Linked DNA regions of Sinorhizobium fredii USDA 257. The protein of the gene in region 2 binds, or shares a complex with, the protein of the main gene of each other region. Links are inferred from orthologs where the notes say so. Each region holds a gene or a part of one and is shown on either strand. Other genes may lie near its edges. The genes, in order: uvrA and mfd.

The links.
Region 1: the proteins of mfd (region 2) and uvrA are in contact, whole or in part, in a crystal structure (PDB 4DFC), measured with the Escherichia coli proteins. The link is inferred for Sinorhizobium fredii USDA 257 from one-to-one orthologs.

Annotation. Positions count from the first base shown.
Region 1 is NC_018000.1:4,155,230-4,170,144, forward strand. The notes cover bases 6,686-10,166. They hold uvrA (excinuclease ABC subunit UvrA), read right to left. Parts: upstream 9,808-10,166; coding sequence 6,886-9,807; downstream 6,686-6,885. Other genes in these bases: USDA257_RS19425 (DUF72 domain-containing protein), read right to left, coding at 6,686-6,715; USDA257_RS19435 (single-stranded DNA-binding protein), read left to right, coding at 10,092-10,166. Also shown: USDA257_RS19415 (DEAD/DEAH box helicase), read right to left, coding at 1-1,259; USDA257_RS19420 (vitamin B12-dependent ribonucleotide reductase), read right to left, coding at 1,401-5,192; more of USDA257_RS19425, read right to left, coding at 5,912-6,685; more of USDA257_RS19435, read left to right, coding at 10,167-10,604; USDA257_RS19440 (MarC family protein), read right to left, coding at 10,672-11,301; gyrA (DNA gyrase subunit A), read left to right, coding at 11,604-14,387; USDA257_RS19450 (transglycosylase SLT domain-containing protein), read right to left, coding at 14,487-14,915. UniProt on the Escherichia coli protein: The UvrABC repair system catalyzes the recognition and processing of DNA lesions. UvrA is an ATPase and a DNA-binding protein. A damage recognition complex composed of 2 UvrA and 2 UvrB subunits scans DNA for abnormalities.
Region 2 is NC_018000.1:3,837,682-3,853,239, forward strand. What follows is about bases 8,568-12,691. They hold mfd (transcription-repair coupling factor), read left to right. Parts: upstream 8,568-8,963; coding sequence 8,964-12,491; downstream 12,492-12,691. Other genes in these bases: USDA257_RS17985 (FAD assembly factor SdhE), read left to right, coding at 8,662-8,967; USDA257_RS17995 (DsbA family oxidoreductase), read right to left, coding at 12,541-12,691. In the rest of the region: USDA257_RS17955 (Na/Pi cotransporter family protein), read left to right, coding at 29-1,675; bifunctional UDP-N-acetylglucosamine diphosphorylase/glucosamine-1-phosphate N-acetyltransferase GlmU, read left to right, coding at 1,866-3,236; glmS (glutamine--fructose-6-phosphate transaminase (isomerizing)), read left to right, coding at 3,382-5,208; USDA257_RS17970 (GNAT family N-acetyltransferase), read left to right, coding at 5,205-5,702; USDA257_RS17975 (DUF502 domain-containing protein), read left to right, coding at 5,722-6,414; ATP-dependent DNA helicase RecG, read right to left, coding at 6,439-8,544; more of USDA257_RS17995, read right to left, coding at 12,692-13,206; USDA257_RS18000 (extracellular solute-binding protein), read right to left, coding at 13,287-15,083; USDA257_RS18005 (invasion associated locus B family protein), read left to right, coding at 15,426-15,558. UniProt on the Escherichia coli protein: Couples transcription and DNA repair by recognizing RNA polymerase (RNAP) stalled at DNA lesions. Mediates ATP-dependent release of RNAP and its truncated transcript from the DNA, and recruitment of nucleotide excision repair machinery to the damaged site.

The DNA.
Region 1 (14,915 bases), 320 kb from region 2 along the record:
GGGTCGGCGATCATCTGAACCTCGTCGACAACGATCGTCCCGGCCTGAGCCAGGACATGCGGATGGGCCAAGGCGAGGGCCGCGAACTTCTCGTAGGTAAGAAGCGCGATATCGTACTTGCCGCGGATGAGTGGGGAAATATCGTCAGTTTCGCCGGTTGCCTCCAGGATGCGCAGACCGAACCCGCCATAGACTTTCTCGAAATGACGACGCTTGTCAGCGACGAGAGCCTTGAGGGGGAGAAGGAAGATCGCCCGCTTCCGATCCAGGACCTGCCGAAGGGCGGCCAACTCTCCGACCATCGTCTTGCCAGACGACGTCGGTGCGGAGACGAGGAGATGTTTCCCCTGAAGGATGCCGTACTCGTTGATCGCTTCGATCTGAAGCGCATTCAGCGAGGGGATTGCCTGTCTCCAGGCGGTGACGATTTTTTCGGGGAAGCCGTGAGCCGCAAGACTGTGGATGTCCGATGTGACGGCAGCCGCGCAAATCGAAGGAAAGGCCTTCGTGAAGCGCTCTCCCTGAACGAAGACGGGCCAAGTGAGGCCACCGTCGATCTGGCCACGCATGGATGGATTCTGGCTCTTGCCGATCTGCTGAGCTGCGGCCTTCACGCGCGCGGTCACATATTCAAGAATTCGGTAGACGGAAAGTCGTCCAGCCTCCTGGATTTCAGCCGGGCCGCGGAGCGCTTTCAGAAGGTAGTAGGTGAGGAGTCCGTGGCCGTGGCTCGAAAACTCCCATGCCTCTTCCGAGACACCTGATGCGGTGAGGATGAGACGACCATCACCCGCCAGGTTCTGAAGGCGGACCTCCGTCGAAGCGAGGCTGCGAGGCACTGCTGGCACCTGCAGAACCTTCGCGCCTAGGCCACCCGAGAAGCAGCAGTCGAGGAACAGGATCACGCGGCGAGCGGGTATCCGAGAGAACCAATCCTGAAGACGATCAAGCGGGAGGGAAGTAGCCGGTATGTCGTCGTAGGCGGTATCATGGACGATCAGTTCGTGCGTTTCCGAACCGTGACCGGAGAACGCGATGACAACGGTATCGTCAGGGTCGCAATTGGAAAGTGTCTCGAATTCCTCCTCGATCCTCCCCAGCGAAGCGTCCTGATCAGTCAGCAGGACCGTGCGGCCGCCCAGAGTATCGGCGAACATTGCCCAAAGCGCTCTCGCATCACGCGCCGCGCACGACAGGTCGCGGATCTCGGACGACTGGTAGCGGTCAATACCGACAAACAAACCCCTGAACGTCAACATATTCACCCTTTGTTCTGGAGGCTATTTTCCGGACGCCATAGACGCCCGGAAAGTTCATGTTCAAGACAGAAACGCCTTTGCGACAGAGTTTATGTCAAAAAGACAAAGTTCGTGTCATCGTACACTGTTGCTGACCGATAATCAGCTGCAGCCACTCGTGGCGCCGCACGTGTCGCACTTCTCGCAGGTGCCGTTCCTGACCATCGTGAAGTTCTGGCACTCGGAGCACATGTTGCCGGTGTAGCCCTGCATGATTGAGCGGGCGCGGCGTTCCGCTTCGACCTTCTTGGCTTCCGACTTGGCAGCGGCGGCCTCCGCGGCTGCCTTGTCGGAGAAGAGGGCGGTCACTTCCTGCTCGACTTCTTCGGCGATCTCCTCGGCGAGCTCGGCGGCGCGCTCCTCATAGTCGCGCTTGAAGGCGACGACCTCCGAGCTGGCAATGGCCGTTGTGGGCTCCAGCTTGCGGGCGGCATTGCCGGCAATCGAGGTCACCGTGGCGCCGCCGGCGGCGCGGGCCGGAGCGCCGGTCGAGGCACCCTTCGGCTCCGAGCGATCGCCCGTGCCGCCGACGATCGTCGGCTTGTAGCCGCGCGTCCAGCCGGTCGAGACGAGGTTGGTCTTGCCTTCCTGAATGCCGCGGCCGAGCGCCGTGTTGCTGAAGTCGGAGGTGTCGACATGGGCAAGGTCGTGACGGCCGAGATAGGAGACGGCGAGTTCGCGGAACACGTAGTCGAGGATCGACGTCGCGTTCTTGATCGCGTCATTGCCCTGAACCATGCCGGCCGGTTCGAACTTGGTGAAGGTGAAGGCCTCCACATATTCCTCGAGCGGCACGCCATATTGCAGGCCGAGCGAGATGGCGATGGCGAAGTTGTTCATCATCGCGCGGAAGGCGGCCCCTTCCTTGTGCATGTCGATGAAGATCTCGCCGATGCGGCCGTCGCCGAATTCACCGGTCCGCAAGTAGACCTTGTGACCACCGACGATCGCCTTCTGGGTATAGCCCTGACGGCGGTTCGGCAGCTTCTCCCGGGCGCGCACGACCTTCTCGATGACGCGCTCGACGATCTTTTCGGTGACGGCGACCGCTTGCGCAGCGGCCGGCGCCTGCAGCAGTTCTTCAAGCGCGTCCTCGTCTTCCTCGTCCTCGATCAGCGAGGCGTTCAGCGGCTGCGACAGCTTCGAACCATCGCGGTAGAGCGCATTCGCCTTCAGCGCCAGCTTCCAGGAGAGCATGTAGGCGTTCTTGCAATCCTCGACGGTCGCCTCGTTCGGCATGTTGATCGTCTTGGAAATGGCACCCGAGATGAACGGCTGGGCGGCGGCCATCATGCGGATGTGGCTTTCGACCGAAAGGTAGCGCTTACCGATCTTGCCGCAGGGATTGGCGCAATCGAAGACCGGCAGGTGCTCGGCCTTGAGGAACGGCGCGCCTTCGAGCGTCATGGCACCGCAGACATGGATGTTCGCGACTTCGATGTCCTTCTTCGAGAAGCCCAGGTGCTCGAGGAGATTGAAGTCCATTGAGGCGAGCTGCTCGTCCGTGACCTTCAGCGTGTCCTTGAGGAAGTCGGCGCCGAGTGTCCACTGGTTGAAGACGAACTTGATGTCGAAGGCGGATTTCAGCGCCGTGTTGAGGGCGTCGACCTTGTCGTCGGTGAAGCCCTTGGCTTTCAGCGTCGAAGGATTGACGGCCGGCGCCTGGTTGAGATTGCCATGGCCGACCGCATAGGCCTCGATCTCGGCGATCTGGCTTTCCGAATAGCCGAGGGTGCGCAACGCCTCCGGCACGGCGCGGTTGATGATCTTGAAGTAGCCGCCGCCGGCGAGCTTCTTGAACTTGACCAGCGCGAAATCGGGCTCGATGCCGGTGGTGTCGCAATCCATGACGAGGCCGATCGTGCCGGTCGGCGCGATCACCGTCGCCTGGGCGTTGCGGTAGCCATGCTTCTCGCCGAGCTCGACGGCCTTGTCCCAGGCGCTCTTGGCGTGCGCGATCAGATCCTGGTCCGAGCAATCGGCGTGGATGAGGGCGACCGGGTCGACCGACAGGCCCTCATAGCCCGTGGTTTCGCCATGGGCGGCGCGGCGGTGGTTGCGCATGACGCGCAGCATGTTGTCGCGGTTCGGCGCGAAGCCGGGGAAGGGGCCGAGCTTGGCCGACATTTCCGCCGAGGTCGCATAGGCAACGCCGGTCATGATGGCGGTCAGCGCGCCGGCGATGGCGCGGCCTTCGGCCGAATCATAGGGAATGCCGGTGGACATCAGCAGCCCGCCGATATTGGCATAGCCGAGGCCGAGCGTGCGGTATTCATAGGAGAGTTCGGCAATCTCACGTGACGGGAACTGCGCCATCATTACCGAGACTTCAAGCACGATCGTCCAGAGACGCACGGCGTGTTCGTAGTCGGCGATGTTGATCCGCTTGTTGGCGGCATCCTTGAACTGCATCAGGTTGAGCGATGCGAGGTTGCAGGCCGTGTCGTCGAGGAACATGTATTCCGAGCACGGGTTCGACGCGCGGATCGGCCCCGCCGCCGGGCAGGTGTGCCAGTCGTTCATCGTCGTGTTGAAGTGCAGCCCCGGATCGGCCGACGCCCAGGCCGCATAGGAAATCGACTCCCAGAGATCACGAGCCTTCAGCGTCTTCATCACCCGGCCGTCCTTGCGGGCCGTCAGGTGCCATTCGCCGTCGGCCTCGACGGCGCGCAGGAAGTCGTCCTTGATCGAGACGGAATTGTTGGAGTTCTGGCCTGAAACCGTAAGATAGGCTTCCGAATCCCAGTCCGTGTCGTAGGTCTTGAATTCGATGTCCTTATAGCCCTGCCGGGCGAACTGGATGACGCGCTTGACATAGTTTTCCGGTACCAGAGCCTGTTTGGCAGCGCGGATCTCGCGCTTCAGCGCCGGGTTCTGTTTCGGGTCGAAGCAGGCATCATCGCTGCCGTCGCAGTTGATGCACGCCTTCATGATCGCCTTCAGGTGCTTGGCGACGATCTTCGAGCCGGTGACGAGTGCGGCGACCTTCTGCTCTTCCTTGACCTTCCAGTTGATGTATTCCTCGATATCCGGATGGTCGATATCGACGACCACCATCTTGGCGGCGCGGCGCGTCGTGCCGCCCGACTTGATGGCGCCGGCAGCGCGGTCGCCGATCTTCAGGAAGCTCATCAGGCCGGAGGACTTTCCGCCGCCCGAGAGCTTTTCACCCCCGGCGCGCAGATGCGAGAAGTTGGAGCCGGTGCCCGAGCCGTATTTGAAGAGACGCGCCTCACGCACCCAGAGGTCCATGATGCCGCCCTCGTTGACGAGGTCGTCGGCGACCGACTGGATGAAGCAGGCATGCGGCTGCGGGTGTTCGTAGGCGGACTTCGATTTCCTCAGCTTGCCGTTGAAGGGATCGACATAGAAATGACCTTGGCCGGGGCCGTCGATGCCATAGGCCCAGTGCAGGCCGGTGTTGAACCATTGCGGCGAATTCGGCGCGACGCGCTGGGTGGCGAGCATATAGGCAAGCTCGTCACGGAAGGCGCTAGCGTCCTCTTCCGTGTCGAAATAGCCACCCTTCCAGCCCCAATAGGCCCAGGTGCCGGCGAGGCGATCGAAAACCTGGCGGGCATCCGTTTCGGATCCGTATTGCTCGTCCTTCGGTAGCGCCTTCAGCGCCTCCGTGTCGGGAACCGAGCGCCACAGGAAGGAGGGGACGTCGTTTTCCTCGACGCGCTTCAGCTTGGCCGGCACGCCCGCCTTGCGGAAATATTTCTGCGCGAGAATGTCGGCCGCGACCTGGGAGAACTGCGCCGGCACGTCGATATTGGCGAGGCGGAAGACGATCGACCCGTCCGGATTCTTGATCTCGCTCGTCGCCTTGCGGAATTCTATCTCGGCATAGGCCGATTGCCCTGCCTTCGTGAACCGACGTTCGATCTGCATTGTCCCGTCCTTCGTTGCCATGCGCCAAGGCGCAGTTAACCTCGCCCGGCCGCGAGGGTCCGCAGCCAGCTTCAGCTTCCGTTCTCTAGAGGAAACCCAATACCCGGGTGTTCCGTATCTTGTGGTGATGCTGGCTGCAATCACTAAATATAGTATTAACAGGTTCTTTATGCCAGCCTTAACATTGTTTCGGCGCCCTCGAATCGCGCAAAATTCCGCCGCTGCGGCCACGCGAGATCACCCGCTTCAGCCACATGCCAGAACCGACGATATGGGGGAATGAACCGGCTTCTCAACTTCCCGGTTCGCCGCCGTCGCAACGTGCAATCCATTAACCGTGAATCGCCTTGGGGCGTCAAGGGGTGGTTTGTGACGGAAATTTGAGCGCTAGATCTTGTGTGGATCGACTGTGGAAAACGGGGACATCAACCAAGCCGTTGAAAATCAGGGACTTCCGGTGGCTATCTTGCAACAGGCGGCGACCAGGGAAAGAAAATGAGAGTTTTCACGGGTAAAAAACAGGTAACGGGGCATCCCACGGTGCTACTAGCAATTGCGGTGCGCGCCGGAATGTGAAGCGATCGCTTTCATGATTCGGCTGACTATATGTTGTGCCTGGAGGGCCAGCACCCGAAGTCCGGTACATGCCTCGAATCGCATGTGAACGCGACCATGGCTCTCGTGCGGGGGCTCTCGTGCGGGGCTCTCTTGCGCTTGCGTTAGCCCACCCGCTTCTGCAATTCCCGCGCCCCGTTCGGAGCATTGACCTTGCCCGAACTGATGAAAAAGGCAAAAACATCGCGTGGCGCCTTCTTCGCCTTTCGGTCTGGCGCGCTCTTTTCCAATCCGTCCGGCTCGCCGCCGGCGGCAAAGGTCTTGAGCCTGTCGGCCCAGAGATCGAGTCCCGCCGGTGGATAGCAGGTCTTGACGTCGTCGCTGCCCTTCTGCAGCCGCGCATAGACGAATTCTGCGGTCACATCGGCGATCATCGGATAGTCCTCGTGCTCGGCGAGAACCACCGCCGCCTTGTATTTATCCAGAAGCTCCACGAAATCCGGTACCTGGAAGGAAGGATGGCGCACTTCGACGACGTGCCGGAGCTTGAGGCCGTCCTGCTTTTCCGGCAGGAGCTCCAGGAAGCCCTCGAAGTCGTCCGGCTCGAATTTCTTGGTCGGCGCGAATTGCCAGAGAATGGGACCAAGTCGGTCGCCGAGTTCCGTCAAACCCTGCGTCAGGAATCGCTCCATGGATTCGCCGGCTTCCGCCAGGACCTTGCGATTCGTCACGTATCGGCTTGCCTTCAGGGAGAAGATGAAGCCGTCCGGCACCTCCGCGGCCCATTTGGCGAAGGTTGCCGGCTTCTGCGAGCTGTAATAGGTGCCGTTGACCTCGATCGCGCGGAGTTCCTTGCCGGCGAATTCGAGCTGCCGCTTCTTCGGAAGGTCGGAGGGATAGAAGCTGCCCTCCCAGGGCTCGAAATTCCAGCCGCCGATGCCGACGCGGATTTTCCCGGTTTCTGCCATCATTCCTCCTTGAGGCCCAAAGTGCGCCCGCGCTTCTCATCTCATTCGACCGTCTCGCCCCCATCCCCGCGAGGCGCAAACCTTGGCGGATCCGTATAGGAATCGCCACCCGTTCCTTGAGCAGCAAGTCCGCCGACGTACTCCGCTTGCCCGTCCACGGCACGGCCAGATCACTCCGCCGCGACGACTTTCCTCACCGGACGTCGCTCCAGAAGCTCCTTCAGGAACTGCCCGGTATAGGAGCGTGGTTCCTTCACGACGTCCTCCGGCGTTCCTTTCGCGATGACCTCGCCACCGCCGTCGCCGCCTTCCGGCCCGAAGTCGATGACCCAGTCGGCCGTCTTGATGACTTCGAGATTGTGCTCGATCACGACCACCGAGTTACCCTGGTTGACGAGTTCGTGCAGCACTTCAAGAAGCTTGGCTACGTCGTGGAAATGCAAGCCGGTTGTCGGCTCGTCGAGAATGTAGAGCGTGCGTCCGGTCGAACGCTTCGACAGTTCCTTGGCGAGCTTCACGCGCTGCGCTTCGCCGCCCGACAGCGTGTTCGCCTGCTGGCCGATTTTGATATAGCCGAGCCCGACCTGGTTCAGCGTCACAAGCTTGTCGCGCACGGCGGGAACGGCCGAGAAGAATTCGACACCTTCCTCCACCGTCATGTCGAGAACGTCGGCGATCGACTTGCCCTTGAAGTGCACGTCGAGCGTTTCCCGGTTGTAGCGCTTGCCATGGCAGACGTCGCAGGTGACGTAGACATCCGGCAGGAAGTGCATTTCGATCTTGATGACGCCATCGCCCTGGCAGGCCTCGCAGCGGCCGCCCTTGACGTTGAAGGAGAAACGGCCGGGCTGGTAACCGCGCGCCTTCGCCTCCGGCAGGCCCGCGAACCAGTCGCGGATCGGCGTGAAGGCGCCGGTATAGGTCGCCGGGTTCGAGCGCGGCGTCCGGCCGATCGGCGACTGATCGATATCGATCACCTTGTCGATATGCTCGAAGCCATCGATCCGATCGTGATCGGCGGGGTTTTCGCGCGCCCCCATGACGCGGCGGGCGGCCGCCTTGTAGAGCGTCTCGATGAGGAAGGTGGATTTGCCGCCCCCCGAAACGCCGGTGACGGCGGTAAAGACGCCAAGCGGGATCGACGCCGTCACATTCTTCAGATTGTTAGCCCGCGCGCCTACGACAGTGATTTCCTTCTTCTTTTTCGGTTTCCGCCGTTCGCCGGGAACCGCGACGCACAGTTCGCCGGAGAGATATTGTCCGGTCAGAGACTTGGGATTGGCCATGATGTCGGCGGGCACCCCTTCGGCGACGATCTCGCCGCCGTGAATGCCGGCGGCCGGACCTATGTCAACGACATGATCCGCCGTCAGGATCGCATCCTCGTCATGCTCGACGACGATCACCGTGTTGCCGATGTCGCGCAGATGCCGAAGCGTGTCGAGCAGGCGGGCATTGTCGCGCTGGTGCAGGCCGATCGACGGCTCGTCGAGCACATAGAGCACGCCGGTCAAGCCTGAACCGATCTGCGAGGCCAGCCGGATGCGCTGGCTCTCGCCGCCGGAAAGCGTGCCGGAATTGCGCGACAGGCTCAGATATTCGAGGCCGACATCGTTCAGGAAGCGCAGCCGCTCGCGGATTTCCTTCAGAATGCGCACGGCGATCTCGTTCTGCTTCGTGCTGAGATGCTCGGGCAAGGCCTCGAACCAGTCGCGCGCGGAGCGGATCGACATGTTGGTGACCTCGCCGATATGCAGCCGGTGGATTTTTACCGCCAATGCCTCCGGTTTCAGCCGGTAACCGGCGCAGGCGGGGCACGGAGCGGCCGACATGAAGCGCTCGATTTCCTCGCGCGCCCAGGCACTATCGGTCTCCTTCCAGCGCCGCTCAAGATTGGGCACGATGCCCTCGAAGGTTTTCGTCGTATTGTAGGAGCGGGCGCCGTCCTGATAGTGGAAGGTGATCTTCTCGTCCGTGCCATGCAGGATCGCCCTCTGCGCGTCCTCGGAAAGCTCGCTCCAGCGATTGCCGAGCTTGAAGTCGAAGACCTTGCCGAGCGCCTCAAGTGTCTGGTTGTAATATGGCGAGGTCGATTTCGCCCAAGGCGCGATGGCACCGTCCCGCAAGGTCCGGTTTGGCTCGGGGACGATCAGCGCCTCATCAATCTTCTGCTGACTGCCGAGACCGTCGCAGGTCGCGCAGGCGCCGAAGGGATTGTTGAACGAGAACAGCCGCGGTTCGATTTCCGAAATGGTGAAGCCGGAGACCGGGCAGGCGAATTTCTCCGAGAACAGCACGCGCTCATGCGTTTCGTTCAGCGACTTGTTGGCGGAGCCACCGGCGGCTGTCTCTTCCGGCGGCAGCGGCTTGTCGGCGAATTCGGCGATCGCCAGTCCGTCGGCAAGCGTCAGGCACGTCTCCAGGCTGTCCGCCAGCCGGGCGGCGAGGTCAGCGCGTACGACGACGCGGTCGACGACGACATCGATGTCGTGCTTGTACTTCTTGTCGAGCGCCGGCGCGTCGGCGATTTCGTAGAACTGCCCGTCGACCTTGACGCGCTGGAAGCCCTTCTTCATCAGTTCGGCGAGTTCCTTCTTGTACTCGCCCTTACGGCCGCGCACGAGCGGCGCAAGGATATAGAGCCGCGTGCCTTCGCCGAATTCCAGGACGCGATCGACCATCTGGCTGACCGTCTGGCTCTCGATCGGCAAGCCCGTCGCCGGCGAGTAGGGGACCCCGACGCGGGCAAAAAGCAGGCGCAGATAGTCATATATCTCGGTGACCGTGCCGACCGTCGAGCGCGGATTGCGCGACGTCGTCTTCTGTTCGATCGAGATTGCCGGCGACAGCCCGTCGATCTGGTCGACGTCCGGCTTCTGCATCATCTCCAGGAATTGCCGGGCATAGGCCGACAAGCTTTCGACATAGCGGCGCTGGCCCTCGGCATAGATCGTGTCGAAGGCCAGCGAGGATTTGCCGGAGCCCGATAGGCCGGTCATCACGATCAGCTTGTTGCGCGGCAGATCAAGGTCGATGCCCTTGAGATTATGCTCGCGCGCGCCGCGAATGGAGAGGGTCTTGAGTTCGCTCATCGGAAGCCAGTTTTGCATGTCGGTTGAAAGCCCCCTATGTAATGACGAGAACGCCCATGTCGAGGCGCAAACGGCAAACAGGCGGCCCAATTGCGATTCGGTTGACAGGATAATACGGGAATATTAGAACAAATAAAGAACATACATAAGCCTCGGTCTGCCAAATGAGCTGTGGATTATGTACGATGCGGGGCGTATCGGCGACGGCTGGTCGCTAAGATGCGCGCTCTTGAGACATTCGAATGCCGGGCCGGTGGCCCTGCGGAAAGCACGGGAAAAGCGATATGGCTGGTAGCGTCAACAAGGTGATCTTGATCGGGAATGTCGGGGCCGACCCAGAAATCCGGCGCACGCAGGACGGCCGGCCGATCGCCAATCTCAGGATCGCCACCTCGGAGACCTGGCGCGACCGCAACAGCGGCGAGCGGCGCGAGAAGACGGAATGGCACAATGTCGTCGTCTTCAACGAGGGCCTCTGCAAGGTCGTCGAGCAATATGTGAAGAAGGGCGCCAAGCTCTATATCGAAGGCCAGTTGCAGACCCGCAAATGGCAGGACCAGACCGGCAATGATCGCTATACGACCGAAGTCGTGTTGCAGGGCTTCAATTCGACGCTGACGATGCTTGATGGCCGCGGCGAAGGCGGCGGAGCAGGTCGCGGCGGCAGCGATTTAGGCGGCGGTTACGAGGACTACGATCAGCCGCGGCAATCCTCCGGTGGCGGACGTTCCGGCGGCCAGCCGAACCAGGGCGGCGGCAATTTCTCGCGCGACCTCGACGACGATATCCCGTTCTGATCGTCAGGGTTTAAAACCTGCAGAAAAATACGGCCCGCCTCTGAGCGGGCCGTTGCGTTTTCTCGATCTAAATTGAGAATGCCGAGCGCACGCCGTCGATGACGAATTGCACGGCCAGCGCCGCAAGGATCACGCCAAGGAGGCGGGTGAGGATCGCCCGGCCGGTGACACCGAGAAAGCGATCGATCCGTTCGGCAATCACGAGGGCAAGGAACAGGATTGCCATCGACACGGCAATGACCACAAGAAGCTGCACGCGCTCGACGACCGAGGGAAACGAACTGCCGAGCAGGATGGTTGCCGAGATCGCTCCGGGGCCAGCTATCAGCGGCAAGGCGAGGGGAAAGACGGCGATGTTGTGGATGTGGTCCTTGGTCACCGCCGTTTCTCCGGTCTTTTCCTTTCTCTCCTGGCGCCGCTCGAAGATCATTTCGAAGGAGATCCAGAAGAGCAGCAGGCCGCCGGCAATGCGGAAGGCACCGATCGAGATGCCGAGCAGGCCGAGAATGCCGTCGCCGAAAAGCGCAAAGGCGGCAAGAATGAAGAAGGCGATCAACGAGCCGCGGGTAGCGACCTGGAAGCGCTCCTGCCGGCTCAAGCCGACCGTGAGGCTCAGAAAAATCGGCGCGAGACCCGGTGGATCGAGCGTGACGAGAAGCGTCGTGAGCGCGTTGACCAAGAGATCCAAATCGAACATCCGTTCCCCCTCCGGATTGACCCCGGTATTTCCGGTAGCAGAGCCGCATTGTTAGGCAAGCCATGCGTGCTTGGAAAGGGGCGCTAGCCAAGCGCCGCGCAATGGCTTAAACCCGGTCGACGCGGGAGCATGCCAGCAGATCCGGCGCCTGTAGAGGAAGTTATTCCGATTGGTGCACGCGTGCCCTAGAAAAGCCCGTTCCGCCAGCAAAAGACTGTTCAAAACCATTGGCCAAAATTGGCGCTTGAAGCGGCATTCGGCTATAAGAACTGACTGATTCTGAACAAAGATCGTGATCGACATTGACTGAACAAAGCACTCCCGGCGGCGGAAAAACTCCGCCAGGCATCGAGCCGATTTCCATCATCGAGGAAATGCAGCGGTCCTATCTCGATTACGCCATGAGCGTGATCGTTTCGCGCGCGCTTCCCGATGTGCGTGACGGCTTGAAACCCGTTCACCGCCGCATCCTTTACGGGATGAGCGAGCTCGGCATCGATTGGAACAAGAAATACGTCAAATGCGCCCGCGTTACCGGCGACGTGATGGGTAAATACCATCCGCACGGCAACGCGGCGATCTACGATGCGCTGGCGCGCATGGCGCAGGACTGGTCGCTCAGGCTGCCGCTGATCGACGGGCAGGGCAATTTCGGCTCCGTCGACGGCGATCCGCCGGCGGCCGAGCGTTACACCGAGTGCCGGCTGCAGAAGGCGGCCCATTCGCTGCTCGATGACCTCGACAAGGAAACGGTCGATTTCCGCGACAACTACGACGGCACGCTGCACGAGCCGGTCGTCGTTCCGGCGAAATTTCCGAACCTGCTGGTCAACGGCGCGGGCGGCATCGCCGTCGGCATGGCGACCAACATCCCGCCGCACAATCTCAGCGAAGTCATCAATGGCTGCATCGCGCTGATCGACGATCCGGCGATCGAATTGCCGGATCTGATGCAGATCATTCCGGGACCCGATTTCCCCACCGGCGCCCTGATCCTCGGCCGCGCCGGCATTCGCCAGGCCTATGAGACGGGCAGGGGTTCCGTCATCATGCGGGGCCGCGCCCATATCGAGCCGATGCGCGGCGATCGCGAGCAGATCATCATCACCGAAATTCCCTATCAGGTGAACAAGGCGACGATGATCGAGAAGATGGCCGAACTGGTGCGCGACAAACGCATCGAGGGCATCTCCGATCTCCGCGACGAATCCGACCGGCAGGGCTATCGCGTCGTCATCGAGCTGAAGCGCGATGCCAATGCCGAAGTCATCCTCAACCAGCTCTATCGCTACACGCCGCTTCAGACCTCCTTCGGCTGCAACATGGTGGCGCTGAACGGCGGCAAGCCGGAGCAGCTGACGCTGCTCGACATGCTGCGCGCTTTCGTCTCCTTCCGCGAAGAGGTCGTTAGCCGGAGAACGAAATACCTGCTGCGCAAGGCGCGCGAGCGCGCGCACGTCTTGGTCGGCCTTGCCATCGCCGTCGCCAACATCGACGAAGTCATAAAGTTGATCCGCCACGCGCCCGATCCGCAGACGGCGCGCGAGCAGTTGATGGAACGCCGCTGGCCGGCCCACGATGTCGATTCCCTGATCCGGCTGATCGACGATCCGCGCCATCGGATCAACGAAGACGGCACCTACAACCTCTCGGAAGAGCAGGCACGCGCCATTCTCGACCTGCGCCTGCAGCGTCTGACCGCGCTTGGCCGCGATGAAATCGGCGATGAACTCAACAAGATCGGCGAGGAGATCCGCGATTATCTCGAAATCCTCTCCTCGCGGCTCCGCATCATGCAGATCGTCAAGGACGAGCTTGCAGCGGTTCGCGACGAATTCGGTACGCCGCGCCGCACCGAGATCGCCGACGGCGGTCCGGATATGGACGACGAGGACCTGATCGCCCGGGAAGACATGGTCGTCACCGTGTCGCACCTCGGCTACATCAAGCGTGTGCCGCTGACGACCTACCGGGCGCAGCGCCGCGGCGGCAAGGGCCGCTCCGGCATGGCGACGCGCGACGAGGATTTCGTTACCCGCCTATTCGTCGCCAATACCCACACGCCGGTTCTGTTCTTCTCTTCTCGCGGCATCGTCTACAAGGAGAAGGTCTGGCGATTGCCGATCGGCACGCCGCAGTCGCGCGGCAAGGCACTGATCAACATGCTGCCGCTGGAACCCGGCGAGCGCATCACGACGATCATGCCGCTTCCCGAGGACGAAACGACCTGGGAAAACCTGGACGTGATGTTCTCGACGACGCGCGGCACGGTGCGCCGCAACAAGCTGTCCGACTTCATCCAGGTCAACCGCAACGGCAAGATCGCGATGAAGCTCGAGGAGGAGGGCGACGAAATCCTCTCGGTCGAGACCTGCACGGAATTCGACGACGTCGTGCTGACGACGGCGCTCGGCCAGTGCATCCGCTTCCCGGTCTCCGATGTGCGCGTCTTTGCGGGCCGCAACTCGATCGGCGTGCGCGGAATTTCGCTCGGCGATGCCGACCGGATCATCTCCATGGCGATCCTCGCTCACGTCGAAGCCGAACCGTGGGAGCGCGCTGCCTATCTGAGACGGTCGGCGGCCGAACGTCGCGCTACCACCGGCGAGGATGAAGAGATCGTGCTTGTCGGGGAGGAGGTCGCCAATGGTGGCGAACTCACCAACGAGCGCTACGAGGAACTGAAGGCCCGCGAGCAATTCGTGCTGACGCTTTCCGAGAGGGGCTTCGGCAAGCGCTCCTCCTCCTACGACTTCCGCACCTCCGGTCGTGGCGGCAAGGGCATTCGCGCCACCGATACCTCGAAGACAGCGGAAATCGGCGAACTCGTCGCGGCCTTCCCGGTCGAGCACAACGACCAGATCATGCTCGTTTCCGATGGTGGCCAGCTCATCCGCGTGCCGGTGGACGGTATTCGCCTGGCAAGCCGCGCCACCAAGGGCGTCACGATCTTCTCCACCGCCAAGGACGAGAAGGTTGTCTCGGTCGAACGGATCAGCGAACCGGAAGGCGAGGACGAGATCGAGGAGATCGTCACGGCCGGTGAAGCCATTGTGGCTGAGCCGCCAGCGGACGCCGACGATTGAGCGAGTTTGCTATAAGCGACAAGGAGCCCGCCGGATATGGCGGGCTTTCTTTATAAGTGAGTTTCGTCGAGGCCCGTGCGACGACACCGAGCTCTCGAATCAGTTCTTGAAGACAACGCAGGCGCCGCCGCTCCGGCGAATGGCGGTGCACAACTTGTCCGCCTCGGCGCGGGTCTGGCGGCCGATGCGGGCGGCATAACGCGTTCTGCCTCCGAAGCTGCCATTGCGCTCGCGCACCACCAGCGCCTTTTCACCACTGATTGGCGCCGGCAGTCTCTTTACGGCATTCACGAACAGGCGGTACGCAATGGTTTTGCGCTGGTGGGCCGCCAGTTGAACGCCCCATGGTGCCCAGGGAGCCTCGTCCACGACGACGACCTCTCGCAGTCGCCGGGTGTTGGCGAGCGCAACGCAGCCATCCAGGAAGCTCTTGTTTTTGTCGAGCGCGAGGTCGGGCGACTTTGGCGGGTTGTCACGCCAATCCTCCACCGGATGGGCGGTGATCGCCAGGACATATTCGCGCGTCTC
Region 2 (15,558 bases):
CCCGGCGGCCGTTGCGGATTTCCATGCCATGCAATCCACCATCGTAATGGTCAATCTTTTCGGGGCTGTCGCACTGCTCCTGTTCGGTCTTTCGCTGGTGAAGGAGGGAGTGACGCGCGCCTTCGGATCGAGGCTGCGCGCCGGTCTGGCACGCGGAACGAGCGGCTCGCTGCGGGCATTCGCGACGGGCTTGGTTGCGACGCTCGCCCTACAGAGCTCCACGGCCACCGCCCTTATGACGGCATCCTTCGTGGAGAAGGGCCTCGTGAAGTCGCGGATGGCGCAGATCGTGTTGCTCGGTGCCAATTTAGGCACGGCCATGACGGCATGGATCGTTGCGATCGGCATCGGCTGGCTGGCGCCGTTGTTCATTCTCGCCGGCGTGATGATGCACCGAATGAGCCAGTCGAGCGCGCGCCAGGGTGGCGGATTCGCTCTGGTCGGTGTGGGCCTGATGCTTCTGTCGCTCGAACTGCTCGGCACGGCAACGGAGCCGATGCGTGAGTCCGAGGCTCTGGGAGCCTTTCTGGGCATGCTCGACAACGCCTTGCCGGTCGCCATGCTCATTTCGGCTGCCCTGGCCTTCGCCTCGTCTTCGAGCTTGGCGATCGTCATGCTGGTGCTGTCCCTATCGTCCGCTGGCGTGCTTTCGGCCGGTTTGACCGTCGCGTTGGTGCTGGGAGCCAATCTGGGCGGCGCGATCCCACCGGTGATCGCTACACTCGCTGCGGCTCCTGGCGCTCGGCGTGTGACGCTCGGCAACCTGATTGTGCGCGGTATCGGATGTCTGATCGCGCTTCCGCTTGCCGGTATCAACGCAGAGATGCTGCAGAGCTTACCGCTGCCGCGACAGAACCTGCCGGTCGATGTTCACCTTCTTTTCAATCTGGTCGTCGCGCTGATCGCCTGGCCTTTTGCAGGATTGCTGTCGCGGATGATGAGCCGCCTGATCCCGGACGAAGAGGTAAGCGAGACGGGTCCGCGCTATCTTGATGTCGCGGCGCTCGATACGCCTGTCATGGCGCTCTCCGGCGCGACACGGGAGGTGCTTCGGGTCGGAGACCTCATCGAGGCGATGCTCATCCGGGCATCGTCCGCATTCAACAAGAATGACCTTAGTGAACTCGGCGACATCGGAAAGATGGAGAGACAGGTCGATCTGCTGCAGCAGGAAGTGAAGATTTTCCTGTCACGGCTCGGACGTCACGGGCTGAACGAAGAAGACGGACGCCGCTCGATCGTCATCATCGACTATGCGATCAATCTCGAGCACATGGGCGACATCATTGAGAAGGGCCTTTGCGAGCAGATCCGCAAGAAGGTGGCCAACGGTCTGAAATTTTCCGACGAAGGCTATCAGGAACTGAAGAACCTGTTCGATCTGACCCTCGACAATCTGCGTATTGCCCAGACGATCTTCGTCTCGCGCAATGCGGACCTTGCCCGTCACCTCATCGAGGTCAAGGTCGATGTACGTCACATGGAGAAACGCTCGTCGGAACGGCATCTCGAGCGCCTTCGCGACGGCCTGCTTGAAAGCCTGCAGACGAGTTCGCTGCATCTCGACATGCTGAGAGATCTGAAGCGCGTCAACGCGCACATCGCGTCTGTCGCCTATCCAATCGTCGAAGAGAGCGGCCTTTTGACGGAGAGCAGGCTACGGCCGCAGGCATGATGTCGACGATTACCTGCACGTGGAAGGCGCGGCGGGACTTCCCCGAGATAGAGGAGCCACCATCGCTTTTTAACCGGGTTAACGGGACGTGATTGTGCGATATATGCTTTTCGCAATAATTTGCTGACAGCACGCGTCGAATCGGGCGACGGGCACGCAATTACCCGAAGAATACCAAGGAGAGCAGAGTATGGAACGGACTTGCCTGGCGATCATCCTGGCGGCGGGCGAAAGCACGCGGATGAAATCGGCCACGTCGAAGGTGCTGCATCCGGTGGCAGGCAGGCCGATGATTGCCCATGTCGTCGACGCCCTGGCAAATGCATCCATCTCCGACGTTGCCCTGGTCGTCGGCCGGGACGCGGAGGCCGTTTCGGCTGCCGCGACGACGGGTACGGTTAAGGTTTCCTCCTTCCTGCAAAAGGAACGGTTGGGAACGGCGCATGCCGTCCTTGCGGCGCGTGAGGCGATCGAAAAGGGCTATGACGACGTTCTCGTCGTCTTCGGCGATACGCCGCTCATCACCGCCGCACCTCTGAAGGCGGCGCGCGAGCAGCTGGCCGAGGGCAATGATGTTGTTGTTATCGGCTTCGAAACCGCGGATCCGACCGGCTACGGCCGTCTGATCGTCAAGGATGGGGAGTTGCTTGCGATCCGCGAGCACAAGGACGCTTCGGAAGAGGAGCGCCGCATCACCTATTGTAACGGCGGGCTGATGGCGATCAGCGGCAGCAAGGCGCTCGATCTCCTCGGCCGCATCGGCAATGCCAACGCCAAGGGCGAATACTATCTTACCGACCTCGTCGAGATCGTCCTATCGTTCGGCGGCCGGGCGATTGCCGTCAAGGCGCCGGAGGAGGAACTGACCGGGTGCAACACGCGAGCCGAACTCGCCTATATCGAGCGTCTTTGGCAGCAACGTCGTCGCCAGGAACTGATGCTGGCCGGCGTATCGATGATCGCGCCCGAAACGGTCTTCCTTGCCTGGGACACTGAGCTCGCCCAGGATGTCCTGGTGGAGCCGAATGTGGTCTTCGGCCCCGGGGTGCGTGTCGAGAGCGGCGCCATCATCCACGCTTTCTCGCATGTCGAAGGCGCTTATGTCCGCACGGGCGCGACGGTCGGCCCCTTCGCCCGTCTTCGTCCGGGCGCCGATCTCGGTCCGAAATCGAAGGTCGGCAATTTCTGCGAGGTGAAGAAGGCGGAGATCGGCGCCGGCGCCAAGGTGAACCACCTTACTTATATCGGCGATGCCTTCGTCGGAGCCGGCTCGAACATCGGCGCGGGCACCATCACGTGCAACTATGATGGCGTGAACAAGCACGTCACGCGGATCGGCGAAAATACCTTCATCGGCTCGAACTCGTCGCTCGTCGCTCCCGTGGCGATCGGCGACGGGGCGCTCGTCGCCTCCGGCAGCGTGATTACCGAGGACGTCCCGGCCGATGCCGTGGCTTTCGGCCGGGCACGGCAGGAGATCAAGCCTGGCCGGGCTCCCATATTGCGGGAGCGCTACGAGGCCGAAAAAGCGGCCAAAAAGAAGGTCAAAGCTGCCGAATAGTCTCGTTAATCATTGAAACTGAAAGTGAAATTGCAGCGGATTGCTTCGCGCGATAATTTCGCTACCAAGGCTTCGACATTGGCGACGGGGTCGCTGCATTTGATCTGACACGCCACAACCGGCGTGCGACGGAACGGAGAATGACATGTGCGGGATTGTGGGTATCGTCGGGCAGCAGCCGGTCTCGGAGCGGCTGGTCGATGCGTTGAAGCGCCTGGAATACCGGGGATACGATTCGGCCGGCGTCGCAACAATCGAGGGTGGAGCGCTTGACCGCCGCCGCGCCGAGGGCAAGCTCGTCAATCTCGAGACGAGGCTGAAAGAGGAGCCCCTGGCCGGCACCATCGGCATCGCCCACACGCGCTGGGCGACCCACGGAGCTCCAACCGAACGCAATGCCCATCCGCATTTCACTGATGGCGTCGCCGTCGTTCACAACGGCATCATCGAGAATTTTGCCGAGTTGAAGGACGAGCTTTCGGAGTCGGGTGCCGAATTCCAGACGGAGACCGATACCGAGGTCGTCGCCCAGCTCCTGGCGAGATTTCGCCGCGACGGCCTGGGACGGCGCGAGGCGATGCATGCGATGCTGAAGCGGGTGAGGGGCGCCTATGCACTCGCTATTCTTTTCGAAGACGATCCATCGACGATCATGGCGGCCCGCAACGGCCCGCCGCTGGCGATCGGTCATGGCAACGGCGAGATGTTCCTCGGCTCCGATGCCATCGCCCTGGCGCCCTTCACCAATGAAATCACCTATCTGATCGACGGCGACTGGGCGGTGATCGGCAAGACCGGCGTCCATATCTTCGACATGGACGGCAACGTCGTCACGCGGCCGCGCCAGGTGTCCACGGCCGCCGCCTTTATGGTCGACAAGGGCAACCATCGCCATTTCATGGAGAAGGAAATATACGAGCAGCCGGAGGTCATCTCCCACGCGCTCAGCCATTACATCAACTTCATCGATAATCGGGTGCTGCCGGTTTCCGACGATATTGACTTCGCCAAGGTGCCAAGCCTGGCGATCTCCGCTTGCGGAACGGCTTACCTGGCCGGCCTGATCGGCAAATACTGGTTCGAGCGCTATGCGCGCCTGCCGGTCGAAATCGATGTCGCTTCCGAGTTCCGCTACCGCGAGATCCCGCTGTCGCCGCAGTCGGCCGCTCTCTTCATCTCGCAGTCGGGCGAGACCGCCGATACGCTTGCCTCGCTGCGCTACTGCAAGGAGCACGGCTTGAAGATCGGCGCCGTCGTCAACACGCGCGAATCGACCATCGCGCGGGAGTCCGACGCCGTCTTCCCGATCCTCGCCGGACCCGAAATCGGTGTCGCCTCGACCAAGGCCTTCACCTGCCAGCTCGCCGTCCTGGCTGCCCTCGCTGTCAGTGCGGGCAGGGCGCGCGGCACCGTCAGCGAGCAGGAAGAACAGGCGCTGGTGAGAAGCCTTGCGGAAATGCCGCGCCTCATGGGGCAGGTGCTCAACAGCATCCATCCGAAGATCGAATTCCTGTCGCGCGAATTGTCGAAATGCCGTGACGCGCTTTATCTCGGCCGTGGCACGAGTTTCCCACTCGCCATGGAAGGCGCCCTGAAGCTCAAGGAGATTTCCTACATCCACGCGGAAGGCTATGCGGCCGGCGAACTGAAGCACGGGCCGATCGCGCTGATCGACGAGAACATGCCCGTCATCGTCATTGCGCCGCATGACCGCTTCTTCGACAAGACCGTCTCAAACATGCAGGAGGTGGCGGCGCGCGGCGGACGGATCATCCTGATCACCGACGAGAAGGGTGCTGCCGCATCGAAGCTCGACACGATGCACACGCTCGTGCTGCCGAATGTCGACGAGATCGTCGCGCCGATGATCTTCTCGCTGCCGGTCCAACTGCTCGCCTATCACACGGCGGTCTTCATGGGGACGGACGTCGATCAGCCGCGCAACCTGGCCAAATCGGTCACCGTGGAATGATCATCCGACCGGAAACCGATCGCGATCACGCGGCGATCCACGACGTGACGGCAGCGGCCTTCGCGGGACAGCCCTATAGCGATCAGACCGAGCCGCTGATCATCGACCGCCTGCGCGCCGAGGGCGCCTTGACGCTGTCCCTCGTCGCCGAGGAGCGTGGTGAGGTCATCGGCCACGTCGCATTCTCGCCCGTGACGATCACGCCCTTTGCGTCCGGCTGGTATGGGCTCGGTCCTCTGTCCGTGCGGCCGGATCGGCAGGGACGTGGTACGGGTAACGCGCTCGTCCGACAAGGGCTGGATATGCTTCGAAATTTCGGTGCTTCCGGCTGCGTCTTGGCGGGAAATCCGGCTTTCTATGGTAGGTTTGGTTTCCGAAACGATCCCGCTCTTGTCTTTCCGGGTTGTGCGCCGCAATATTTTATGACGCTGGCCTTGTCCGAGGCGAAGGTTTCCGGCACGGTCAGCTACCATCCGGCATTCGGGCCGGTCTGAGGGTTTTGGTGGCATCAGCATGACGGAAGGTTCCAGAGGCGGCATGATCGCAGCTCGGTTGCGCAACTACTTCCTCACGGGCCTGATCATCTGCGCGCCCGTGGCAATAACGGTCTGGCTGGTTCGCTCTTTCATCGAATGGGCCGACAGCTGGGTGAAGCCCTATCTGCCAAGCTTCTACAATCCGGATAACTACCTGCCGGTGGCAATTCCCGGCTTCGGCCTCCTCGTCGCCATCCTCGTGATCACCCTCGTCGGTTTCCTGACGGCGAACCTCGTTGGCCGCTCGATCATCAATTTCGGCGAGTCGCTGCTCGACCGCATGCCGCTGGTGCGGACGATCTACAAGTCGCTGAAGCAGATTTTCCAGACGGTGCTGCAGGATCAATCCTCCTCCTTCAAGAAGGCCGGGCTGATCGAATATCCCAGTCCCGGGCTTTGGTCGCTGGTCTTCATCGCGACCGACGTGAAGGGCGAGATCGCTGCCAAGTTCGACGAGCGCGGCATGGATATGGTGGCCGTGTTCCTGCCGCCGACGCCATTGCCGACCGCCGGCTTCCTGCTGTTCGTGCCGCGCGACAAGATTGTCCCGCTGCAGATGAGTGCCGAGGATGCGGCCAAGCTCCTGATTTCCGGCGGTCTCGTCACGCCAGACCATAAGCCGCTCGCCAACGCACCGCCACGGACCATCACGCAGCAGAAAAGGGCGTGACGCCCCTTCGCCCAATCCCAAATGTCAACCGGCGCGCAGGAAGCGGATCGCTTCGTCTCGCCGGTGGAGATAGAGCAGTGTCCTTAAAGCCTGTCCGCGCTCCGTCGTCAGGTCCGGGTCGCGCTCGATGAGATAGGCGGCGTCCTTCCGGGCGATCTCCAGAAGATCCCCATGCGCCTCGAGGCTGGCGATGCGAAATCCGGGCGTGCCGGATTGCCGCGTTCCGAGCAATTCGCCTTCGCCGCGCAGCTTCAGGTCCTCTTCCGCAATCACGAAGCCGTCCTCGGTATCGCGCAGGATCGAAAGGCGCGCGTGTCCCGCATCGCTCAGCGGTCCCTTGTAAAGCAGGATGCAGGTCGAAGCCTCGTCGCCGCGCCCGACGCGGCCGCGCAACTGGTGCAGCTGCGCAAGCCCGAAACGCTCCGCATGCTCGATCACCATGATCGTCGCATCGGGAACATCGACCCCGACCTCCACCACCGTCGTCGCCACCAGCACGCGAATCTCGCCATTCTTGAAGGCGAGCATGACAGCGTCCTTTTCCGGCCCTGCCATGCGGCCATGAACGAGTCCGACGTCCTTGCCGAAGCGTTGTACAAGGCTTTGGTACCGCTCGTCGGCGGACATGATATCCGTCTCCTCGGATTCCTCGACCAGCGGGCAGATCCAATAGGCCTTCTTGCCCTGGCTGAGTGCCGAATAGAGCCTGTCGACGATTTCGTCGGTGCGCTCGGTCGGGATAGTGACGGTCTGGATCGGCTTGCGCCCCGCGGGCTTCTCCGTCAGCTTCGAGACGTCCATGTCCCCAAACGCCGCCAGCACCAGCGTGCGCGGGATCGGCGTCGCCGTCATCACCAGCATGTGTGGGGAAATGCCCTTGGCCGTCAGCCGCAGCCGCTGGTGAACGCCGAAGCGATGCTGCTCATCGACAACGGCCAGCACGAGTTGCCGGTAACTGACGGCGTCCTGGAAGAGCGCGTGCGTGCCGATGACCATCTGGGTCTCGCCGGAGGCGATGCGCTCGACGATTGCGTCGCGTTCCTTGCCCTTCGTCCTGCCGGTCAAGACGTCGATCGTGAGGCCTGCCGGCGCCGCCATCTTCGCAAGCGTCGCATGGTGCTGCCGTGCGAGAATTTCCGTCGGCGCCATCAGCACGGCTTGGCCGCCGGATTCGACAGCCGCAAGCATCGCCATCAGCGCAACGGCGGTCTTGCCGGAACCGACATCGCCCTGCAACAGACGCAGCATGCGCTCGCTGCCGGACATGTCGGCAAGGATGTCCCCGACGGCGCCTGACTGGCTGGCCGTGAGAGAGAAGGGCAGGGCGGCGATGACCGGTCGACTCAACTTCCCTGTCGCGTGAACCGGGACTCCGGCAACTTTGCGTAAGCGCTGGCGCACCAGGGACAGCGATAGCTGGCCGGCCAGAAACTCGTCATAGGCGAGCCGCCGGCGCGCCGGTGCCTGCGGAGCGATATCGGTTTCGTCGCGCGGATGATGAAGGCGATGAAAACAGTCTTTCGCGCTCTCGAAGCCCTGCTGGCGCAGCAATGTCTCGTCCATCCACTCGGGCAGATCGGGAACCCGCGCCACCGCCGCTTCGATCGATTTGCGCAGCGGCCGCGGCGAGAGGCCGGCGGTCAGCCCGTAGACCGGTTCCACGAGCGGCAGGCTTTCGGCTTCGGCCGCTCGGACCATATAGTCCGGATGCACCATCGAGGCACGTCCGTTGAACCAGTCCACCTTGCCGCTGACAATAACGATCTCGTCGATCGGCAGGGCCTTCTCCAGCCAGTTTCCCTTGACCCGGAAGAAGGTGAGCGCCAACTCGCCGGTATCGTCGTGTAGGAAGACGCGATAGGGCACGTTCGGTCGGCCGCGCGGTGATGGCTGGTGCCGATCCACGCGGCCAGTAATGGTGACGATCGAGCCCTGCGGCGCATGGGCGATGCCGGGCTGCCGGCGCCGATCGATCAGCGAATAAGGAGCGTGAAACAGGAGATCGATCACGCGGCAGTCGTCGATCGACTCGCGTCCAAGCAGGCGGGCGTAAAGCTCGCCGGTCCTGGGGCCGATGCCAGGCAGGCTATCGAGCGGTGAAAACAGCGGATCGAGCAGGGCAGGGCGCATGGTCATGAAATTGCGACAAGAAATCCGGCATTGGCAAGGCTGACAAGCCGCTTTCCAGCGTTTATAGAGCCCGTGGACACGATCCGCCGTGGCGGCGGGTGGCAGGAAGGACGTTCCATGACCGGCATTTCGCGTACGAGCGCCGATCTTGATCCGCGTCGGCGCCGGATCCTCTTCCGCGCCTGGCATCGCGGTATTCGCGAGATGGACCTGATTCTCGGGCAATTCGCAGAGGCGGAGCTCTCCACGCTTTCCGATGCGGAACTGGATGAGCTCGAAACGATCATGGGCGAGGAAGACAACGACCTGGTTCGCTGGATCACCGGGGAACAGCCGCTGCCGGAGCGCTACGCGACGGACCTGTTTGCGCGCATAGCCGCCTACCGCCCGGATTTCCACCCCGTTCAGCGAGAGGCGGAATGAGTTCGACGATGATCCCTGGTCTTGACGCGAAGAGAATTCTTACGGCGACGCGGGAAGTGACGATCGGGCCCGTACCTTCGGGCGCCGAAGCGCTGATCCTCGCCGATCTGGCGCGGGCCGGCGCGCCGGTCGCCTATGTACTTTCCGACGGCCAGCGGATCGGCGATCTCGAGCAGGTGCTCGGCTTCGTGGCGCCCGACATTCCGGTCCTGACTTTGCCGGGTTGGGACTGTCTGCCCTACGATCGCGTTTCCCCGAGCGCCGATACGTCGGCGCGAAGACTGGCCGCGCTGAGCGCCCTGATCGCGCATCGGCACAAGCCGCACCCGGCGATCGTGCTGGTGACCGTCAATGCGGCCCTGCAGAAGATCTCGCCTCAGGACGTGATCGAAAGCCTCGCCTTCTCGGCCCGGCCCGGCAATCAAGTGCGCATGGACGATCTCGCCGCCCGGCTGGAGCGCAACGGTTTCGAGCGTGTGCCCACCGTGCGCGAGGTCGGCGAGTTTGCCGTGCGCGGCGGCATCCTAGATGTCTATGTGCCGGGAAGTGGCGAGCCGCTGCGTCTCGATTTCTTCGGCGATACGCTGGAGACGATCCGCTCCTTCGATCCGGCCAGCCAGCGCACGACCGGGCAGGTCCGCTCCCTCGATCTCAATCCGATGAGCGAAGTGTCGCTGACGCCCGAGACAATCAGCCATTTCCGCACGCAATATCTCTCCCTCTTCGGAGCCGCGACGCGTGACGACGCGCTTTATCAGGCGGTCTCCGAAGGACGGCGCTATGCCGGCATGGAGCATTGGCTGCCGCTCTTCTACGATCGGCTGGAAACGATCTTCGACTATCTCGAGGGTTTCCGGATCGTCACGGATCACCTGGCGCGCGAGGCGGCGGCGGAGCGCTCGAAGCTCATTCTCGACTACTATGAGGCGCGTCACGCTTCCGCATCACCCGGCAAGTCGCAGATATCCCAGGGCACGCCCTACAAGCCCGTGCCGCCGGAGCTGCTCTATCTCGGTGCGAAAAGCTTTGGCGCCGCGCTGACCGAGCGCAACGCCGTGCGTCTGTCGCCGTTTTCCGAACATGAGGGCGAGGCCCGTCAGGTCCTGACCATCGAAGCTCGGCAGGGCGTCCGCTGGGCGAAGACCGCCGGCGAAGCCGAGAGCGAGAACGACGGCACACGCGCCAATGTCTTCGATCAGGCCGTGAAACACATAGCCGAGAGGCGGGCGAAGGGCGCGAAGGTCGTCATTTCCGGCTGGACGGAGGGTTCGCTCGACCGCCTGCTTCAGGTGCTCGCCGAGCACGGCCTGGCCAACATCCGTCCGGTGAAGGCTCTCGCCGATCTGCGCTCGCTGAAGCCGGGCGAGGCAGCTTCCGCGGTTCTCAGCCTCGAATCAGGCTTCGAGGCCGGCGATCTGGTGGTCATCGGCGAGCAGGATATCCTCGGCGACCGTATGGTGCGCCGCTCGAAGCGCCGCAAGCGCGGCGCCGATTTCATCGCCGAGGTGACGGGCCTCGATGAGGGCAGCTACGTCGTCCATGCCGAACACGGCATCGGCCGCTTCGTCGGCCTGCGCACGATCGAGGCCGCCGGCGCGCCGCATGATTGCCTGGAGCTCGTCTACGCCGATGAGGCGAAGCTCTTTCTGCCGGTGGAAAACATTGAGCTTCTGTCGCGCTACGGGTCGGAGGGGACTGATGCGATCCTCGACAAGCTCGGCGGCGTCGCCTGGCAGGCGCGCAAGGCGAAGCTCAAGAAGCGGCTGCTCGACATGGCGGGCGGCCTCATTCGCATTGCCGCCGAGCGGCACACACGGCACGCGCCGGTCCTTGTCGCGCACGACGGCGTCTATGACGAATTCGCCGCGCGCTTCCCCTATGACGAGACCGAGGATCAGTTGAACTCGATCGAGGCGGTCCGGGACGATCTCGGCGGCGGCAGGCCGATGGATCGCCTCGTCTGCGGCGACGTTGGCTTCGGCAAGACCGAGGTGGCGCTGCGCGCGGCCTTCATCGCGGCGATGAACGGCGTGCAGGTCGCCGTGGTCGTGCCGACGACCTTGTTGTCGCGTCAGCATTTCAAGACGTTTTCGGACCGCTTCCGCGGGCTGCCGATCCGCATCCAGCAAGCCTCCCGCCTCGTCGGCTCGAAGGATCTGGCGCTGACGAAGAAGGAAGTCGCCGAAGGCAAGACGGATATCGTCGTCGGCACCCATGCGCTTCTCGGTTCCTCGATCAACTTCGCCAATCTGGGCCTGCTGATCATCGACGAGGAGCAACACTTCGGCGTCAAGCACAAGGAGCGCTTGAAGGAGCTGAAGACCGACGTTCATGTCCTGACGCTCTCGGCGACCCCCATTCCGCGCACCCTGCAGCTTGCGCTCACCGGCGTTCGCGAATTGTCGCTGATCACTACGCCGCCGGCCGACCGCATGGCGGTGCGCACCTTCATCTCGCCCTTCGACGCTCTGGTCATCCGCGAGACACTGATGCGCGAGCACTATCGCGGCGGCCAGAGCTTTTACGTCTGCCCGCGGCTCAGCGACCTGTCCGAGATCCACGATTTTCTGAAATCCGACGTGCCGGAGCTGAAGGTCGCCGTGGCGCACGGCCAGATGCCGGCAACCGAGCTCGAAGACATCATGAACGCCTTCTATGAGGGCCGTTATGACGTGCTTCTGTCGACGACGATCGTCGAGTCGGGTCTCGACGTGCCGACCGCCAACACGCTGATCGTGCACCGCGCCGATATGTTCGGTCTCGCCCAGCTCTACCAGCTTCGCGGTCGGGTCGGCCGCTCCAAGGTGCGCGCCTTCGCGCTCTTCACCCTTCCGGTCAACAAGACGCTGACGGGCCCGGCGGAGCGGCGCCTCAAGGTGCTGCAGTCGCTCGACACGCTCGGTGCCGGCTTCCAGCTCGCCAGCCACGACCTCGACATTCGCGGCGCCGGCAACCTGCTCGGCGAGGAGCAATCCGGACACATCAAGGAGGTCGGCTTCGAGCTCTACCAGCAGATGCTGGAAGAGGCGGTCGCCGAGCTCAAGGGTGAAGAGGAAATCCACGATTCCGGCTGGTCGCCGCAGATATCGGTCGGCACGCCGGTGATGATACCGGAAGTCTATGTGCCGGATCTCAACTTGAGGCTCGGGCTTTATCGTCGCCTCGGTGAGCTGACCGACCTCAAGGAAATCGACGGCTTCGGCGCCGAACTGATCGACCGTTTCGGCCCGCTGCCGATCGAAGTCCAGCATCTCTTGAAGATCGTCTACATCAAGGCGCTTTGCCGCACGGCCAATGTCGAGAAGCTGGATGCCGGGCCGAAGGGCGTCGTCGTCCAGTTCCGCAACAAGGAGTTTCCCAATCCGGCTGCCCTCGTCGGCCACATCGCCAAACAGGGGACGCTCGCCAAGATTAGGCCCGACCAGAGCATCTTCTTCCAGCGCGAACTCGTCACGCCGGACAAGCGCCTCGCCGGCGCGGCCATGGTGATGACCCAGCTTGCGACACTCGCGAAGGCAGCTTGAAACGTGGCGCGGGGATGCCGGCGCCACGACCCAAAATCGATTGAGCGGATCAGTGGGCTGGGCTGGCCGCCTTCATCTGTGCGATTTCGCGAAGTGCATTCGTCAGCACTTCGACGGATTGCGCTCCCATCACCGCATATTGCTGTTCGATGATGAAGCAGGGAACGCCGGTCACGCCGATCTCCCGGGCCATTTCGATTTCCTGCGTGACGGCGTCCTTGTCCGCATCCGAGGTGAAAAGCGCAGCGATGACGGGTCGGTCGAGGCCCGCCTGTTCGGCGATGTCGAGCAGAACGGCGTGATCGCCGACATTCTTGCCCTCCTCGAAATTCGCCTTGAAAAGCAGCCGTACGGTCTCGGCCTGGGCATCTGCGCCGCTGGTCGATGCCCAGCGGATAAGGCGATGTGCATCGAGCGTGTTCGGGCTGATTTTCACGGCATCGAAATCGAAGGCGATGCCAGCTTCCCGACCGAGGTCTTCCAGCATCTTGTGCGCCCGGTCGACGGCCTCTTGACCGCCGAGCTTTGCCGCAAGATGGCGTTTGTGGTCGACGCCTTCCGGCGGCAGATCGGGATTGAGTTGATAGGGACGCCACTGGATCGCGACATCAACTTCGCCCGCGACATTGGCGATCGCTTGGTCGAGACGGCTCTTGCCGAGATAGCACCACGGGCAGACGACGTCCGAGACGATATCGATATTGACGGTTTCCATGGCGTCGGCCTTTTTCTGTTTTTCTAAAGCAGCGACATAGGCCGACCAGCCGCTTCTTTCAATGCGTTACCAAAAGGGAACTATGGCACCTGCTGTGCGCGCTCATCCCACCAGGTCGGTAGTTGGTAGCCGTAGAGCGGCACGGCCGATGGGCGCCCGATATGCTTCCAGCGGGCAATCCATTGCGCATCCAGATGGTAGAGCGGCACGACATAGGCGTTATTGACCAGCAGCCGATCGTGGGCGCGCACGGCAGCGGTGAAATCTTCGGGGGTGCGCGCCTGCAGGATGTTGTTGATCAGCTTGTCGACGTCCTTGTCGGCAACGCCGGCGAAGTTCTCGCTGCCCTGTCTGTCCCGCGCCTGCGAGCCCCAGCGGCCGACCTGCTCCACGCCCGGCGACAGCGAGGAAGGATAGGACTTTATAATCACGTCGTAATCGAAGGATTGGCTGCGCAGCTGGTATTGAGAATCGTCGACCGTTCGGACGGTTGCGACGATGCCGAGCGGCGCGAGGAAGCGCTGATAGGCAAGCGCGATCTTCTCCTGGCCGGCGTTCTGGCTCATGATCTCGAAGGCAAGCGGCGTGCCCTTGTCATCGACCATCTTGCCGTCCTTGATCGAATAGCCGGCCTCGCGAAGTAGCGTCACCGCCTCGCGCAACACGTTGCGGTCGCGGCCGGAGCCGTCGGTGACCGGCAGCCGATAGGTTCCGTCGAGGATGGCGGGGTTGATTTTCTCTCTCACGTCTCCCAGCAGACCGAGCTCACGGTCGTCGGCGGCGGCGCCCAGGAAGGAGAGCGACGAGTTCTGCCAATAGCTCTGAGTTCGCGCATAGGCACCGTCGAACAGGTTCTTGTTGACCCATTCGAAGTCAAAGACGAGGGCGAGGCCCTGGCGAAGCTTGACGTTGTTGAACATCGGCCTGCGGGTGTTGAAGACGAAGCCGAGCATCCCGGACGGCGTTTTCGGCTTGAAGCTCTCCTTGATGACGTCGCCGGAGCGAACCGCGGGAAAATCATAGGCGCGCGCCCATTTGGTGGCGCTGCCTTCCGGATAGACATCGACCTCGCCCTTTTTGAAGGCTTCGAAAAGGGTGTTCTCCTGGAGGAAATACTCGACGGAAATCTCGTCGTAATTGTCGACGCCGACTTTCGACGGCAGGTCCTTGCCCCAATAGTCGGCATTGCGGCGATAGACGATCCGCTCGCCCGGCCTCACCTCGGCGACGCGATAGGGGCCGGAGCCGAGCGGCGGCTCGAGCGTGGTCCTGTCGAAGCCTTCGACGTTGATGGCGTGCTTCGGCAGCACCGGCGAAAGCGCCAGCAATAGCGGGAACTCGCGGTCGGCATCTTCCTTCAAAGTGAAGCGAACGCTGCGATCGCCGGTCTTCTCCATCTTGGCGACCTTCGACAAACGGTTGCTGAACGGCGCACGTCCCTTGTCGCGCAGCAATTCGAAGGTGAAGATCACGTCCTCGACGGTCACGGGCTGACCGTCGGCCCAGCGCGCCTTGGGATTGAGGTTGAACTGGATGAAGGTGCGGTCGTCGTCCCACTCGACCGATTCCGCAAGCAGTCCGTACATGGTGAAAGGCTCGTCCTGGGAGCGCTGCATCAGCGATTCGTAGACGAGGTTACCGAAACCCGGGTCCCACATTCCCCGCGCGGTCGTACGCATGCTCTTAAGGATGAAGGGGTTGAGGCTGTCGAATGTGCCAACCACTCCATAGGAGATCTTTCCGCCCTTCTTGACGTCCGGTTTGACGTAAGGGAAGTGCTTGAAATCGGCCGGCAGGGCCGGCTCGCCGTGCATGGAGATGGCGTGCACTGGGGCGGCGGCGGCTTCATTGGCCGATATGCTGGTCGCCAGAAGCATGACCAGGCCGGAAAGAACTGCGCGCAACTTCACCTCCCGTAGGATTGGACGGTCCGATTCCCGGCACGTTACCAATGCGCGGGGATATTTCCAACAAGGCAGCCGGGAAGACCCCTATACAGGGCCGCGGTGTCCTCCTCGCGTCTCGTGCGCAATATCCGCTGTCGCCGAGTACAAAAAATGCAAGGAAACACTGGATAAACGGCACGAGCCAATGTAACAGGTGTTTCCGGAATCGGGGCCATTCAAAAGCCTCAATTGGCCAACAGGACAACGGCGGCTGACGATACTCACCAGCGGAACGAACTGTTCCGTGGCCGGTTTTCAGGAGACGGAATCACAATGATCTTCAAGTCGAACTTCACCAAACGTGCGGGAATGGCAGCGCTGGCGCTCTCCGTAGCAGCAGCCGGCGCGCCGGGTATCGCCTCTGCGCAGCAGGGCAAGCCCCCGCAGGGTTGGTTCAAGGTTTGCA